DNA from 3 places in the Leisingera caerulea DSM 24564 genome. Region 2 is predicted to be linked to each of the others. Evidence: riboswitches for the same ligand, from Rfam matches in the RefSeq annotation. Region 2 holds a riboswitch; each other region holds the start of a gene.
What was found. A riboswitch is a leader RNA that binds a small molecule or an ion and turns the genes downstream of it on or off. The one in region 2 is predicted to bind cobalamin.

Region 1: linked by a shared signal. The riboswitch ahead of CAER_RS0108365 (ABC transporter substrate-binding protein) and the one ahead of CAER_RS0111200 (aromatic ring-hydroxylating oxygenase subunit alpha) in region 2 are both predicted to bind cobalamin.
Region 3: linked by a shared signal. The riboswitch ahead of CAER_RS0118965 (DUF1636 family protein) and the one ahead of CAER_RS0111200 (aromatic ring-hydroxylating oxygenase subunit alpha) in region 2 are both predicted to bind cobalamin.

What each region holds. Positions count from the first base shown of each region.
Region 1 is NZ_KI421513.1:247,544-252,715, forward strand. Features, by position in the region: partial or broken gene CAER_RS0108355 (ABC transporter ATP-binding protein) at 22-531, opposite strand; gene CAER_RS0108360 (FecCD family ABC transporter permease) at 528-1,577, opposite strand; gene CAER_RS0108365 (ABC transporter substrate-binding protein) at 1,574-2,584, opposite strand; cobalamin riboswitch at 2,731-2,924, opposite strand; gene CAER_RS0108375 (succinylglutamate desuccinylase/aspartoacylase family protein) at 3,043-4,086, opposite strand; gene CAER_RS0108380 (hypothetical protein) at 4,091-4,375, opposite strand; gene CAER_RS0108390 (paraquat-inducible protein A) at 4,717-5,172, shown strand, end outside.
Region 2 is NZ_KI421513.1:813,703-818,874, forward strand. Features, by position in the region: gene CAER_RS0111190 (ABC transporter substrate-binding protein) at 1-631, shown strand, start outside; gene CAER_RS0111195 (FAD-binding oxidoreductase) at 690-1,775, opposite strand; gene CAER_RS0111200 (aromatic ring-hydroxylating oxygenase subunit alpha) at 1,780-3,015, opposite strand; cobalamin riboswitch at 3,123-3,323, opposite strand; gene CAER_RS0111205 (dihydrofolate reductase family protein) at 3,596-4,132, shown strand; gene CAER_RS27920 (TetR/AcrR family transcriptional regulator) at 4,148-4,687, shown strand; gene CAER_RS0111215 (DUF1523 family protein) at 4,760-5,172, opposite strand, start outside.
Region 3 is NZ_KI421513.1:2,433,253-2,438,424, forward strand. Features, by position in the region: gene cobN (cobaltochelatase subunit CobN) at 1-350, opposite strand, end outside; gene cobW (cobalamin biosynthesis protein CobW) at 515-1,549, opposite strand; gene CAER_RS0118965 (DUF1636 family protein) at 1,552-1,962, opposite strand; cobalamin riboswitch at 2,057-2,274, opposite strand; gene cobO (cob(I)yrinic acid a,c-diamide adenosyltransferase) at 2,326-2,961, shown strand; gene glpD (glycerol-3-phosphate dehydrogenase) at 3,058-4,635, opposite strand; gene CAER_RS0118980 (DeoR/GlpR family DNA-binding transcription regulator) at 4,628-5,172, opposite strand, start outside.

The sequences.
Region 1 (5,172 bases), 570 kb from region 2:
GATCGACAGCTGGTGGTGGATGTCCAGATGGTTGGTCGGCTCGTCCAGCAGCAGCAGCCCCGGCTGCTGCGCCAGTGCCCGCGCGATATGCAGCCGCTGCCGCTCGCCGCCGGACAGGGTGGCCCACTCGCGCTTGGCGAAGGCCTCCATTTCCACCGTCCGCAGGGCTTTGTCCACCTGCCGGGTGTCTTCTCCGCTCCACGGCCGCAGCGCCGACAGCCAGGGGGTGCGGCCCAGCTCCACCACTGAGCGTGCGGTGATGCGCTCGGCGGTATCAGCCTGCTGCTCGACAATGGCGATCCGCTGGGCAATCTCGCGGCGCGACAGCCGCGCCAGCGGCTGCTCCGCCAGCAGCACCTTGCCTTGCGAGGGCCGGGCCAGCCCCGCCAGCAGCCGCATCAGCGTCGATTTGCCGGACCCGTTGGGTCCGACCAGCGCCAGCGTCTCACCGGGTTGCGCCGACAGCGACACATCCGACAGCAGCGCCTTGCCGCGCACCGCAAAGGACAGGCTGCGGGCTTCGATCCTCATCGCGCCGTCCTCTGCCCGCGCACCAGGATAATGGCAAAGGCCGGCGCCCCGATCAGTGCGGTGACGACGCCGATGGGCAGCACCTGACCGGGGATGATGACGCGCGAAACGACATCGGCGCCGATCAGAAACACCGCGCCGGTCAAAGCGGCGGCGGGCATCAGACGGCGGTGGCCCGGCCCCACCAGGAACCGCGCCGCATGAGGGATCACCAGGCCGACAAAACCGATGGAGCCGACGATCGATACCATCACCGCTGTCATCAGCGCGGTGGCAAAGATCAGCACCACCTGCACCCGCCGCACCGGGATGCCCAGCGCCGCGGCGGAATCGGTGCCAAAGGTGAAGGCATCCAGCGCCCGGGCGTGAAACCGGCAGACCATCCAGCCCGCCAGCGCCAGCGGCACCGCCAGCCACACATCCGGCCAGCGCACGCCGCTGAGGTTGCCCATCAGCCAGAACATGATGCCGCGCGCCTGATCCGCATTGGCGGATTTGGCGATGATGAAGGCCGTGAGGGCGTTGAACAGCTGCGAGCCGGCAATGCCCGCCAGCACAATCTGCGCCGCTGCGGCCCGGCTGCTGCCCGCCCCGGCGGCCCGCGCCAGGATGGCGACAAAGCCAAACGCCAGAAGCGCCCCGTTGAAGGCGCCGAAGGACAGCGACAGGGCGCCACCGCCGAGGCCGGCAATTGTGACCGCCACCGCCCCGGTCGAGGCGCCGGCGGAAATGCCCAGAATATAAGGGTCCGCCAGCGCATTGCGCAGCAGCGCCTGCAGCACCACGCCTGTCACCGCCAGCGCCGCGCCGCACGCCCCCGCCACCAGCGCCCGCGGCAGCCGGTAGCTCCAGATGATGCCCTGGTCCACCGGGTCCACCGGCAGACCCGCCCCGGCCAGCTTGTTGACCAGAACAGACAGGACAAGGTCAGGCGCAAGCGGGGTTTCCCCGATCATTGCGCCTGCCAGAACCGCCGCAGCCAGCACCGGCAAAGCCAGGCAAGCGCCCCGGAAGCCGTGCCATGCAAGTGCGGCGGCTGCGCTCATGCGCCGTTGCCGATTGCGCTGAGTTCAGCGGCCAGATCCTCCAGCGCAGGGATCGCGCGGATGGTGGCGTCCATGGCCTGGGCATCCATCACCACGATACGGCCGTTCTTCACGGCGTCCATCTGGCTGGCGACCGGATCATTGCGCAGGAATTCCAGCTTCTTCTCGTAGTCGTCGGCGGCAAAGCGGCGGCGGTCCATGCGGGCAATCACGATCACCGTCGGGTTGGCCTTGGCAATGGTTTCCCAGCCGACGGTCGGCCATTCCTCGTCGGTCTCGATGACATTACGCAGGCCAAGCTGCTGCATCATGTAGCCCGGCGCGCCCTTCTGGCCGGCCACGAACGGGTCGCTTTCCAGCTCAGGCGAAGAGAACCAGAACACGGCTGAGGCGTCGGCCAGCGCAACCTCTTTCGCCTTGGCAACAGCCGCGGCCTCGCGGGCCTTGTAGTCAGCGACCAGCTCTGCGCCTTTTTCGGCCTCTCCGAAGATCGCTGCCAGCTCCTCGATGCCCTGATACAGGCTCTCGGTGGTGAACATCTGCGTTCGGGTGCCGTCGCCGCCGGTAGTGTTGTCCTTGCCGACGCAATCGGCGGGCATCACATAGGTGGGGATACCCAGGTCATGGAACTGCTCGCGCTTGGCGACGACACCTTCAGGACCCACGTGCCACTCATACTGGGCCGCCACCAGACCGGGGCGCTTGGCCACCACGCTTTCAAAGCTGGGGTCGTTGTCGGCCAGCCGCTCAACCTTGGCGTTCACGTCGGCGTATTCCGGCAGAACATCGTTGAACCAGACCGAGGTGCCGAGCACCTTGTCCCCCAGCCCCAGCGCATAGAGCACTTCGGTGGCGGCCTGGCCGACGGTCACGGAGGACGCCGCAGGGGCGTCGAAGGTGACGGACTGGCCGCAGTTTTGGATAGTCAGCGGAAAGCTGTCGCCGGCAGCCGCCGCCTGGGCCGCAACGGTGAAGGTAAGGCCGATAAGGCCGGAACGCAGAAACATGTTAGTCGATCTCCATATGTCAATGACCGGAGAACGGGTGAAAGGGCATTGACCGGCAGGGCGGAAGACCTGGGCCCTTCCTCTGCGGCACCTGATAGCGGCGGCGCATCCAGCCGGCAACCTCCCCGGACAACCCCGCCCGGTGTGCTTCGGTTTCTTCACCGGCAGGTCTCCTGACTGGCGGGTCATCGTCTGGGCCGCCTTCCCGGACCGCTGGGGTCCAGTGACGCGATGGCTCAGCACTCGCCGCCTACAGTTGCGGGGGCAGTTCCGTTTGGTGCCCGGCGGGCACCGCGGATTCCCTCTTAGCCCTTGCGGGACCGGTAGGGCGCGCGTAGCGCATCACTTCCGCTGCGGCAAGAAAAACTTGCAGCCGCTGCTGGATTCCCGTGGAAAAGGCGCGGGCTGCTTCGGCATCCGCAGGAACACCTCCCAGCCGCGGAGCACGCCACCGCGGTTTACAGGATCTCATCCTCGTCGAACATCGGATCGTCCTCCAGCTGGGCGCTCAGATCCTCCACCGAGTCCTCTGCCCGCTCGACCGACCCCACCCTGCCCAGGTGGAACACCGCATCGCCTTCATTAACGACGGGCATCACCGCACGGCCGACAATCAGCCCGTCGAAAGGAGCCAGGATCTCCTCGTCCTGCTCGCCGAAGGGGTCGGAAACCGATCCCAGCAGATCGCCTTGCCGGACCAGCTCCCCGTCGTTCTTGTACACCCGCAGAAGCCCGCCCATCGGCGCCCGCAGCCATTTGCTGGAGGCGCAGAACTGCGGCTGCGATTTGGGTTTGGAAATGCCCTTGGCCGGAACCATACCCATGTGCCGCAGCACCCGCAGGATGCCGGCCAGCCCGGCCCGGATCGACAGCTCGTCAAAGCGCAGGCCCTCGCCCGCCTCATAGAGCAGCACATCCTTGCCCATCTCCTTGGCCGCGCCGCGCAAAGAGCCATCGCGCAGCTGCGACTGCATCACGATGGGCGCGCCGAACACCCCGGCGAGTTCCCGGGTGCGCGGGTTATCAGGCGAGATGCGGATCTGCGGGTAATTGGTCCGGTGAACAGCCGCCGAGTGCAGGTCGATCCCCAGGTCCGAGCGGGCGACCACCTCTGTCATGAACAGATGCGCCAGGCGCGAGGCCAGCGAGCCGTGCTCGCTGCCGGGAAACGCCCGGTTCAGGTCGCGCCTGTCCGGCAGATAGCGGGAGTGGTTGATGAAGCCGAAGGCATTGACGATCGGCACCGCGATCAGCGTGCCCTTGAGTGTCGTCAGGTTCGGCGCGCGCAGGAGCCGCCGGACAATCTCCACACCGATCACCTCGTCCCCGTGCACGCCGCCGCTGACGAAAACCGCCGGCCCGTCCTGGCGGCCGTGCACAACATGCGCCGACATGGTGACCGGCGTGTGATCGGACAGAACGCTGACCGGCAGGTCAACCGTCAGCCGCGCGCCCGGCGCCACCTTGGCGTGGCCGATGGTGAAATGCTGCCGCACCCTCATACTGCTACCCTTTGCCCTTGGATCTGGTGACGCCGGACTTGGCGTGTTTTTCAAGGAATTCGACCATCCTGCCAGTGATGTCCAGACTGGTCGCCTTTTCAACCCCTTCCAGGCCGGGGGAAGAATTCACCGCCATCACCACTGCGCCGTAGCTGGCGCGCAGCATATCGACGCCGCAGGCGTTCAACCCCTTGGTTTTGGCGGCGCGGATGGCGGTGGCGCCCGCCTCGCGCTCTTGAGTTGCGGCCCTTGTGCAAGCGTGATTATTTCGCCGCAGGCAAAACTCCACCGGATTGTGCAACTAAACGCCTTTGCCAGCACTGCCTGCACTTTGGCCGGGCGGTATGGGCGCCGATGCGGTGGCGAGGCTTCCGGGCGGTACAGGATCACGCGGAGGCTGCCTCAGGAAATCTTCGGGCGGCGCGGGCTGGATCGGGGCGACGTCACGGCGCTCTCGCGTGTGCGGCTGGAATAAGGGTATGTTCTGATTGATTTGGGCCGCTTTTTCGTGGTTATGAGCGGCAGCGCCTTCGTCAGCCACCGGCGCGCGGGCAAGGAGATGCCGGCGCCCCGGACCGCAGCAGGCTGAACGCTGTGCCGCGGCTGGCCGCCTGACATTACAGGGATAAGATGGATCTTGAACAGCTGATTGCCTGCCCTGCCTGTGACGTGCTGCACCGCAACCAGGACGTGGCCAAGCACACGGTCGCCAGATGCGCCCGCTGCGGCACGGTGCTGGCGGCGCCCAAATCGGGGGCGATGACCCGGATTGCGATGCTGTCGCTGACGGCGCTGATCCTGCTGGCGGCCGCGGCCGGCTTTCCGTTTCTGGAGCTGCAGGCGCAGGGGCTGTCGCACCGGGCGTCGGTGCTGGATGCGGTGCTGGCGTTTTCCAGCGGGCTGATGGCGCCGCTGTCGCTGGCCACCGGCTTTCTGATCGTGCTGCTGCCCGCCGCCCGCTACGGCGCCCTGGTCTATACCCTGGCGCCGATGGCCCTAGGCTGGCACCCTGCCCCGCATGCCGCCGCTGTCTACCGCTGGGCGGAACGGCTGAAACCCTGGGCGATGGCAGAGATTTTCATTATC
Region 2 (5,172 bases):
GGCCTGCGACAATGCGGTGCTGCTGGAACTCGGCTACGACGGCCGCGGCACCCTGGCCGAGAACCACCATGTCTGCCCGATCCACCCGGAATACGCCGATATCGGTGCGCCGGTACGCGATGCAGACGCCGCGCGCCAGCTGATGGAGGAGGCCGGAATGCTCGATTTCGAGCACGAGCTGATCTCCATCGACGACGACTGGCGGCGCAATACCACCGACGCCCTGGCGGCGCAGATGCGCGATGCAGGGCTCAAGGTCAAACGCACGGTGCTGCCCGGCAACACCTTCTGGAACGACTGGGACAAATACCCGTTCAGCTCAACTGACTGGGGCCACCGCCCGCTGGGGGTGCAGGTGCTGACGCTGGCCTACAAGACCGGGGTGGCCTGGAACGAAACCGGCCTCGCCAGTGCAGAGTTCGATTCCATGCTGGAAGCCGCCTCGGCCATTGCCGACGCCGACACCCGCCGCGGCCACATGGAAGGCATCGAGACGTTCTTGCGTGAGGACGGCACCATCATCCAGCCCTACTGGCGCTCGCTCTACCGCCACGCCCGCCCGGGTGTGGTCGGCGCCGAAAGCCACCCGATCAACGAAATTCACGTGCACAAGCTGGCACTGGAAGCCTGATCGGGGCCTGCAATTGAAAGGGGCGCGTGCCAGACCCGGCGCGCGCCCCTTTCTGTGGTCAGATCTCGACCTCAACCCAGCCAATCGGATTGGAGCAGCAGGCCAGGATATACCCTGCCTCCACATCTTCTTCCGAGATGCCGCCGTTGTGGACCATATGCACATCGCCCGCGGTCTTCTTGACCTTGCAGGTGCCGCAGATGCCGAAGGTGCAGCCCGACGGGATGTTGAGCCCCGATGCCTTGGCCACCGCCAGAACCGTGTCGGTTTCGGTGCAATTGGCAGTGACACCCGACGCGGCAAAGGTGATCTCGGCGGCTGCGGATTCCTCGGGAACCACATCGTCCAGCTCGGGCGCGTCTGCCTCGGTCTCCACCGGCGCGCCAAAGCTTTCCTGGTTGTAGTTCTCCATGTCGAAGCCCAGGCCGTTCAGCATGTCGCGCACCGCCTGCATGAACGGTTCGGGCCCGCAGCAGTAGACCTCGCGCTCCAGGTAATCACCGGCGATCAGGCCCAGCATGATCTGGTTCAGCTGCCCGCGGTAGCCGGTCCAGACCTGATAGGGATCGTCCTCCTCCACCACAAAGTTCAGCTTGATCCCTGGCACCCGCGACGCCATGCTTTCCAGCTGCTGACGCGCGATGATCTCGCTGGGCCGCTTGGCGCAGTTGATAAAGCAGACGTCCGGCGACTGGCCGCGGTCGAACAGGTACTGGGTCATCGACAGGCTGGGCGTGATGCCAGAGCCTGCGGAGATGAACAGGAACTTGCCGTTCGGGCGCTTGGGCAGCGTGAACACGCCTGCCGGGCCGGACGCCTTGAGGAACATGCCCGGGCGCAGGTTGTCCAGCATCCAGCGGGTGCCGATGCTGTCGGCCTGCGCCTTCACTGTGACCGAAATCGACAGCGGCCGCGAGGGCGAGGAGCTGATGGTGTAGGTCCGCCAGACGGTCCCGCCCGGCACCGGCAGCTCCAGCGTCAGAAACTGGCCCGGCTGATACTTGAACCACGCGCCGGAGGGCGCGCGGAAGCTGAAGGTGGCGGTGTTCGGCGCCTCCGGCACGACCGAGACGCATTCCAGCATCTCGTCGTCCTTCCACGCCAGGGTTTCGTCCAGCGTCTCGAAATTGGCTTGCAGTCCCATGCCGTCACTCCGCCGCGATCAGGTGGCGGCCGGTCAGCGCGCGGGTCAGGTGCTCGGCATACCAGTTGGAGAACTGGATGACACCGCTTTCCTGCACTTCCGAATAGGGGCCGGGCTCATAAGCGGGCGAGTTGATACCGCGCTGGTTGTCCTCGACCACGATGCGGTCCTCGTCGTTGGTGGCAACCCAGACTTCGGTCAGCCGCTTCAGGTCATAGTCCTGGCCCTCGACCGCGTCCTTGTGCACCAGCCATTTGGTGGTGACTTCGGTCTCAGTGGGGCTGATCGGGGTCACCCGGAACACGATGGAATGATCCGGCAGGAAGTGGTTCCAGGTGGTTGGATAGTGGAACTTCAAGAGCGTGCCCGCATCGGCGAACGGCACCCGACCCAGCTTCTTGGCAACAGCCGCCTTGCCATCCAGGGTATAGCTCTCAGCGCCTTCGTTCAGCGGCATCCGGGCCACGCGGTACTGGCCGCGCGCGTTGATCTGGAACTGCGCCGGCACGCCCGCCGCCTCGATCCGGTCGAAATGCTTCTGCAGGTGCGGCGGGGTCTCACCACCCTCAACACCAGTGACGGAGGGATCTTCGGGGAATGTCCGGCACAGCGACGGGTGGTTGCCGCCGCAGTGATAGCACTCACGATTGTTCTCCCAGACCAGCTTCCAGTTGCCGTTCTCGATGATCGAGCTTTCATAGGCCACCTTGGCGTTGCTCAGGTCATGCGGCTCCAGATAGGGGCGGGCCACGTCTGCGAAAGCATCGAAATCCGGCGCTTCATCTGCCAGGCAGATATAGATCAGCCCGGCCAGGTCGCGGCAATGCACCGGTTTCAACCCATGTTTGGAGGCATCAAAATCCGGCCCCATGTCGCGCGCCCACAACAGCGAGCCGTCCAGCTCATAGGTCCACTGGTGGTAGGGGCAGACCAGCTTGGGCGCGTTGCCCTTCTTCGCCTTGCACACGACCGAACCGCGGTGGCGGCAGGCGTTGTGGAAGGCGCGCACCTCGCCATCGGTGCCGCGCACGATGATAACATTGTAGGAACCCACCTGATGGGTCACGAAATTGCCCGCCTTCGGGATTTCGCAGGCGGGAATGGCAAACAGCCACTCACGGTAGAAGATCTGCCGCATGTCCAGATCCAGCACGCCCGGATCGGTATAAAACGCCTGTTCCAGGGAATAGTTTTTCTGACGGGCCATCAGCTTGGCCAGAATGTCGCTGTCGTGAAGCATCTGCTTCTCTCCTTTGCCGCATCCCCGCGGCAGGTTGGCTTGGCTGCGGGCATGGATAGAGAGATTGCAGGCCACGCGCCTGCAACCGCCCCGCCGCCGCCCGCGGTTGACGTTTCTAGGGCAAGGCTGGTTTCCGGACTGTCCCGGGGCCATTCGGCGGCGGGGCCTGGCACCTTCCCGAAGCCTCTGGCCTCAGTGGTTTCTCGCCATGCCTTGCCCGGGGTCACCGTTGCGGGGGCAGTGCCGGAATTTCACCAGCTTCCCAATTCTCCGCCCCAAGGGGCGGCACCTTGCTGAGGCGCAAATTGCCCTAATCCCGGCGTAAGGGCGGAGACAAATCCGACCCGCCAAAACCGGAAAAAGACATGCATGTTTGCCGTGCCAGCAGGGACAGGGGTGTCCAGAATCTCAAACCGGCATCCGCCAGTCTGTTTGCGGCAAGCGCTTATCTTTCATGCGGTTAGGCGCCACCGGCCAATCCGAAGCGATTCGCAGGCAGCGTATCTTGCGCCGGCCTCTTGGAACGCGAAGCGCGATTAATTATATGCCGTATAGTTTTTTAAGAGCACAGGAGCGGCCGATGACCACCGGACACGTCTTCATCGCCGCCAGCCTCGACGGCTTCGTGGCCCGCCAGGACCATTCACTGGACTGGCTGTCCAAACAGCCCGCTACCGAAAACGACGATGGCGGTTTTGCCGCCTTCATGGACAGCGTCGACGGGCTGGTCATGGGAACAGGATCCTTCCGCACCCTTCTGGAATTCGGCCAATGGCCCTACAGCAAGCCGGTTGTGGTCCTCAGCAGAAGCCTGACCGGACAGGACATTCCCGAAGGGCTGAAGGACAAGGTGCGCCTCAGCACCGCTGAACCCGCAGACCTGATGCAGGAACTGCAAAAAGAGGGCTGGACCCGCGCCTACATCGACGGCGGGCGGCTGGTGCAGTCTTTCCTGCGCCAGGGGCTGATCGCCGATCTGACCATCACAACGGTTCCGATCCTGATCGGCAGCGGCATCCCGCTGTTCGGCAGCCTCGACCAGGACATCGACCTCCAGGTGGCAAGCTCCCGCATCCTTCCCACCGGCATGGTCCAGAGCAAGTTCCGGGTGGTCTGACCAATGCCCCCGCGCATGGGACGCCCACCCAAGGGCAGCCGGATCCTCAGCAAGGATGATGTGCTGGATAAGGCCATGCAGCTGCTCGACGAGGGCGGCAGCAAGGCCCTGACCTTTAAGGCGCTTGCAGATGCGCTTGGCGTCACCCCGATGGCGGTGGCCCATCACGCCGGCACCCGGGACGAGATGATCGCCAGCCTTGTGGCAAAAGCGTTTGGAGGTTCAGACACCCCGTCAGAAGCAGCAACGCCCAAGCTGCGGCTCCGCGAGCTGATGACACGCTACTGCACCCAGGTGACCCGGCACCCGGAACTCGCGAAGTGCATCCTGGAAAATCCGTCCCTGATCGGCCCCTCCCTGACCGGGCTGACGCGGCTGATCGAGGCGGAAATCACCGCCGCAGGCGTGAAGGGCGCAGAGGCCCGCACCCTTCTCTGCCTGCTCGTGGATTACACACACGGGTTCGCCTTTGCCGCCGCCGCGGCACCGGCAGGGGCGCTGTCAGTTGACAAATTCACACTGGCTCTAAACTGGGTGCTTGACCGTATTGAATAAAAAATGCGCGGAGCCATCGAGGCCCGCGCATCCGCTTTCGTCTTTCAGAGCCGCCCAACCAGCGGCCTCTCCTTACTTCGATTTCCAGCTGTCCAGCCAGCGGCGGAACCGGCCTTTGCGCTCGGCGATCGCATCGCCCGCCGCATACAGGCTGTCCTCCGCGCTTTCGATCATCGGCTCGATCCGCGCCCGCCGGAACCGGCGCCAGCGCACGTAGATGGCCCACAGGATGGCGGCCAGCAGCACCAGGAAGATGATCGTGAACCAATTGGTCGGCTTGTCCTCCGGCCCTGCCACCGGCTTGATCGACACCGCATTCGGGAAGATCGACAGGAACTCGTTGCGCCAGCCGTAATGAGTCACCGCCACCCACTCCGGGTTGGCCCTGGTCGAGATGCTGTCATTGGCGTCCGTGTACAGATTGGCTGTGTCGAACTTGAAATAGGGCGGCCAGCTCCAGCCCGTGTCCTCGTTGCGGTAGACAA
Region 3 (5,172 bases), 1.6 Mb from region 2:
TCTGCGGGGAGGATCGCCAGCGCGATGCCCTTGCGGCGGGCCAGGTCCTGCAGGGTGGCAAGGCCGTAGGACCAGTAGCTTTCGCCGCCGATCAGGCGCACGAGAACGCCCTTAGCGCCTTCCAGCGTCTGTTCCGCGTAGACGTCGACCGACAGCGGGTGCTTGAGCGCCACCAGGTTGGCGAGGCGCAGGGAGGGCAGCTTGCCGTCCGCGCGGTGCCAGCCCGCCGCGAAGGCGCCGAGATCGCTGTCGGAAAAGGACAGCACCACAAGGTCCGCAGGCGTCTGCCCGAGGTCCTGCGGGGTGTCGGTCTCGTCAAGGCCGTGGCTTTCGCGGAAGACGACGTGCATGGGTCAGGCTCCCTGCCTGTAAGGTCGTTTGGTAGAGGGGAGGGCAGCGCCCGGCCCGGCGGGGCAGGAAGCGAAGCGCCCGCCCCTTGGGGGGCGGGACGGGCGCTGCCCGGCGTGCCGCCGGGCTGGACCGTTCAATTTCTGACGCTTCAATTTCACTTGCTTCAGGCCCCAAGTTCGGCGCGGATGGCCTGTTCGTCAATGTCGTCATGCTCAGCGATGACCACCAGGGCGGTCTTGCGCGGCTGCGCACCCCAGGGCTGATCATACTGGGCGCGCAGGCGCTCGCCCACGGCCTGAACCAGCATCCGCATCGGTTTCCCCTCCACCGCGACATAGCCTTTGACGCGCAGGATGTTGCGCTCGCGGGCGAGTTTCACGATGGCATTCTGCAGCGCTTCGGGGTCGGAAACTTCGCCCATTTCGACAACGATGCTTTCAAAATCGTCATGCTCGTGGTCGTGGTGGCCGTCGTGGTGGCTGGGGCGGGCCTCCAGATCGTCCTCGGCAGCCGCACCCAGGCCCAGGATGATGCGCGGGTCGATGACGCCTTCGCTCATCGGCAGGATCGGCAGTTTGCGCGGTGCTTCGGCCTCGATCACTGCGCGGGCCTTCTCGACGCCTGCGTCGCCGGCCAGGTCGGCCTTGGAAAGCAGAACGATATCGGCGCAGGAAATCTGATCCTCGAACACTTCCGACAGCGGGGTTTCGTGGTCGATGCTGTCATCCGCCTCGCGCTGGGCCTGGACGGCGTCCAGGTCGGGGGCGAACTGGCCCTTGGCCACCGCCTCAGCATCGGCCAGGGCAATCACACCGTCCACGGTGATGCGGGAGCGGATGGCGGGCCAGTCGAAGGCCTTCAAAAGCGGCTTGGGCAGCGCCAGGCCGGAGGTTTCGATCACGATGTGATCGGGCTTTTCCGGCAGGTCCATCAACTGTTCGATGGTGGGGATGAAGTCGTCGGCCACGGTGCAGCAGATGCAGCCGTTGGCCAGCTCCATGATGTTCTCCGCCGGGCAATTTTCATGCGCGCAGGATTTCAGAATGTCGCCGTCGACGCCGGCGGTGCCGAATTCATTGACGACCACCGCCAGGCGCTTGCCTTGCGGGTTTTGCATCAGGTGGCGGATCAGGGTGGTTTTGCCCGCGCCGAGAAAGCCGGTGATGACGGTGACGGGGATCTTGTTGAGGTCGCTCATGATTACTCCTCGGAGAAGAACTTGGCCGGCGGGATGCGGGCAACGGATTGCTTGCGGAAGGTCTGCGGGCGTTCGCGCCAGGGCACAACGCCGTCGGCGGTGGCGGCATAGGCTGCAGCGCCTTCCAGGATCTCGGGGACATGCTGGTCCGGGTCGAGGTCGCCGTAGACATAAGTCCAGCGCTCGGTGCCGCCGATCAGCGCCACGGCGCAGCCGCGTTTGCAGGAGGACAGGCATTCGACCCCGCGCAGACGGACGCCTTCGGGCATCCCGGCCTCTTCCAATGCGGCGTGCAGAATGGCGCCGGGGCGGGCGGCCTCCGGGTCGGCACCCTCGCGGCGGCAGGTGAGGCAAACGGTCAGCGTGACCGGTCCTGGGGTGCTGGCAGGTTTGTCTGCCATATCGTCAGCCATCGGCGCGTCTCCTGTCGCGGCAGGCGTGGGGATGGCCGAAAGGGGGCTGCAGCGTGCCAGCCCTCAACCGGTCGCGGAACACCCCGCCCGCCCGTTGATCTCTCTCTTGCTGGCAGGTCTCCCGGCTTGCGGATGCCAAGGCTGCGGCGCCTTGCCGGCCATCCTGCCTTCCCGGGGCTTTCCCAGTGGCATGGCGGCCTCATCCGGTCACGGTCGCGGGGGCGGCTGTGCTTCGGCAATCCAAAGAAATTTGGCGGCCTTCACATTCCCTCTTCGCCTGCTTTCGCAGGAACCAGCGAAACCCCCTTGCGCTATCGCGCCCTTCTTTGTCAAGACATGGGGTCAAACAGCTGGAGAGCCCCCATGAGCGAAAAGTCTGAAACCGGCATCTCAGAGGAAGAAGCCGCCCGTCACGCCTCCAAGATGGCCAAGAAAAAGGCCGCGCGCGACCGGATGATGAAGACCAAGGAGGGCGAGAAGGGCCTGATCATCGTCCACACCGGGCCGGGCAAGGGCAAATCCTCCTCAGGGTTCGGGATGATCATGCGCTGCATCGCGCATGGGATGCCGTCAGCCGTGGTGCAGTTCATCAAGGGCGCCTGGCAGACTGGCGAGCGGACGCTGATCGAGGAAAACTTCAGCGATCTCTGCCAGTTCTACGCGATGGGCGAGGGGTTCACCTGGGAAACCCAGGACAAGGCCCGCGACATTGCCGCGGCCCAGAAGGGCTGGGAAAAGGCCAAGGAGATGATCCTGGACGAGCGCAACACCATGGTGCTGCTGGACGAGATCAACATCGCGCTGCGCTATGAGTATCTGGACCTGGAAGAGGTGCTGGAGTTCCTTGTCGAGCACAAGCCGCCGATGACGCATGTAGTGCTGACAGGCAGGAACGCCAAGGAGGAGCTGATCGAGATCGCCGACCTGGTGACCGAGATGGGCCAGATCAAGCACCCGTTCCGCGCCGGGGTGAAGGCGCAGAAGGGTGTAGAGTTTTAAAGCTGAGGGCAGCGCCCGAGCCTGGGTGGGTGCGTAAGTGCCCTCCCGTGGGGAGGGTCGGGCGCTGCCCGGCGGTGCCGCCGGGCAAAACATTCTTTATGCGGCGAGCTGTGCAGCCTTGCCTTGGATGTAGGCATCCACCGCCGCCCGCTGGGCTTCATCCAATCGCAGGCCCAGTTTGGTGCGCCGCCACAGGTAATCGTCGCCTGCGCGCACCCATTCGCTGGCAATCGCCCAGTCAAGCTCCCGCGCGGTGATGGTGGCGCCAAAGTCCTGGCCCAGATCGCCGGCAGTGTTGGCGTCGCCCAGCACCTCCCAGGTCTCGGTGCCATAGGCGCGGATCATCCGGCCTGCCCAGTAAGGAGTGAGAAACGGGTAGTCCGCGGCCAGTTTCGATGTCAGCTTTGCCACATCCTCCACCGGGAAATCGCCGCCGGGCAGCGCCACGCCTGCGGTCCAGTCGGCGGGCAGCTGGGGGAACACCTCGCCGATTTTGGCCAGCGCCGCCTCGGCCAGCTTGCGGTAGGTGGTGATCTTGCCGCCAAAGACATTGAGCAGCGGCGCTTGCGCCTGATCCAGCGTCAGCACGTATTCGCGGGTGGCCGCGGTGGCGGAGCTGGCACCGTCGTCATAGAGCGGGCGCACGCCGGAGTAGGTCCAGACGATGTCCTCGCGCGTCACCGGCTTCTCGAAATACTCCGATGCGAAGGCCGCCAGATAGTCCTGTTCGGCTTCTGTGCAGACCGGTGCGGTGTCCGGATCCGGGTGGTCGGCGTCGGTGGTGCCGATCAGGGTGAAATCCTGCTCATAGGGGATGGCAAAGATGATCCGCCCGTCTGTCCCTTGGAAGAAATAGCAGCGGCCGTGGTCGAACAGCTTTGGCACCACGATATGGCTGCCGCGCACGAGGCGGATGTTCTCGCGGCTGTTCTGGCCCAGCTTCTGATGCAGCACATCGGCCACCCACGGACCGCCTGCATTGACCAGCATTCTGGCGCGGTGTTCCTGTTCGGCGCCGGTGGCGTGGTCCTTGGTGCGGATCAGCCAGTGATCTGCATGGCGCTCGGCCGACAGAACCTCAGTCCGGGTCAGGATTTCTGCGCTGCGGGCCTTTGCGTCACGCGCGTTCAGCACCACCAGGCGGGCGTCCTCGATCCAGCAGTCGGAGTATTCGAACGCCGTTTTGAATTTGCTTTTCAGCGGGCGGCCCGCCGGGTCGCTTGTCAGGTCCAGTTTGGCGGTCCCGGGCAGGATTCCGCGTTTGCCCAGGCTGTCGTACAGAAACAGTCCCAGACGGATCAGCCAGGCCGGGCGGCGGCCCTTCATCCACGGCATGAAGGTCGTCAGCAGCTTTGAGGTCGGCGTTTCGCTGTCGAACCGCATGTCCTTGTGGAACGGCAGCACAAAGCGCATCGGCCAGGAGATATGCGGCATCGCCTTCAGCAGCACCTCGCGCTCGACCAGCGCTTCGCGCACCAGGCGGAACTCGAAGTATTCCAGGTAGCGCAGGCCGCCGTGGAACAGCTTGGTCGAGGCGGAGGACGTGGCGGAGGCAAGGTCATTCATCTCTGCCAGCGTCACCGACAGGCCGCGGCCGGCGGCGTCACGGGCGATGCCGCAGCCGTTGATGCCGCCGCCGATGATGAAAAGATCCGTTACGGGCGTGTCAGTCATTTTCGCTGCTTTCGTTTTGTCCTGCGGTGAGGATTCGGGTGCCTGCGGCCTGTGCGGCCTCAGCAAATTCTGTTGGCACCGGCCGGTCGGTGATCACCACGTCCAGATCAGCCGCATTGCAGATCCGCACCGGCGCGGAGCGTTCGAACTTGCTGCCGTCGCAGACCAGCACCTTTTGGCGGGCGTTTTTCAGGATCGCGCGGGCAACCGAAACTTCGCGCGCGTCGTGGTCCATCACCGCGCCGTCGGCGTCCAGGGCCGAGGCGCCGATGATGGCAAAATCAACCTTATAGCGGCAGAAGAAGTCCACCGCATCCTCGCCCACGATGGCGCCGTCACTCTGCCGCACGGTGCCGCCGGCCAGGATCAGATCCTTGGCCTGGCCGCCCATCATCATATTGATAATGTTTATATTATTGGAAATAACTGTAAGGCCTCTGTGGCCGGACAGCGCACGGGCAACCTGTTCAGTCGAGGTGCCAATGTTGAGCGAGAGCGAGCAATTGTCGGGGATCAGCTCTGCCGCCAGGGCCGCCA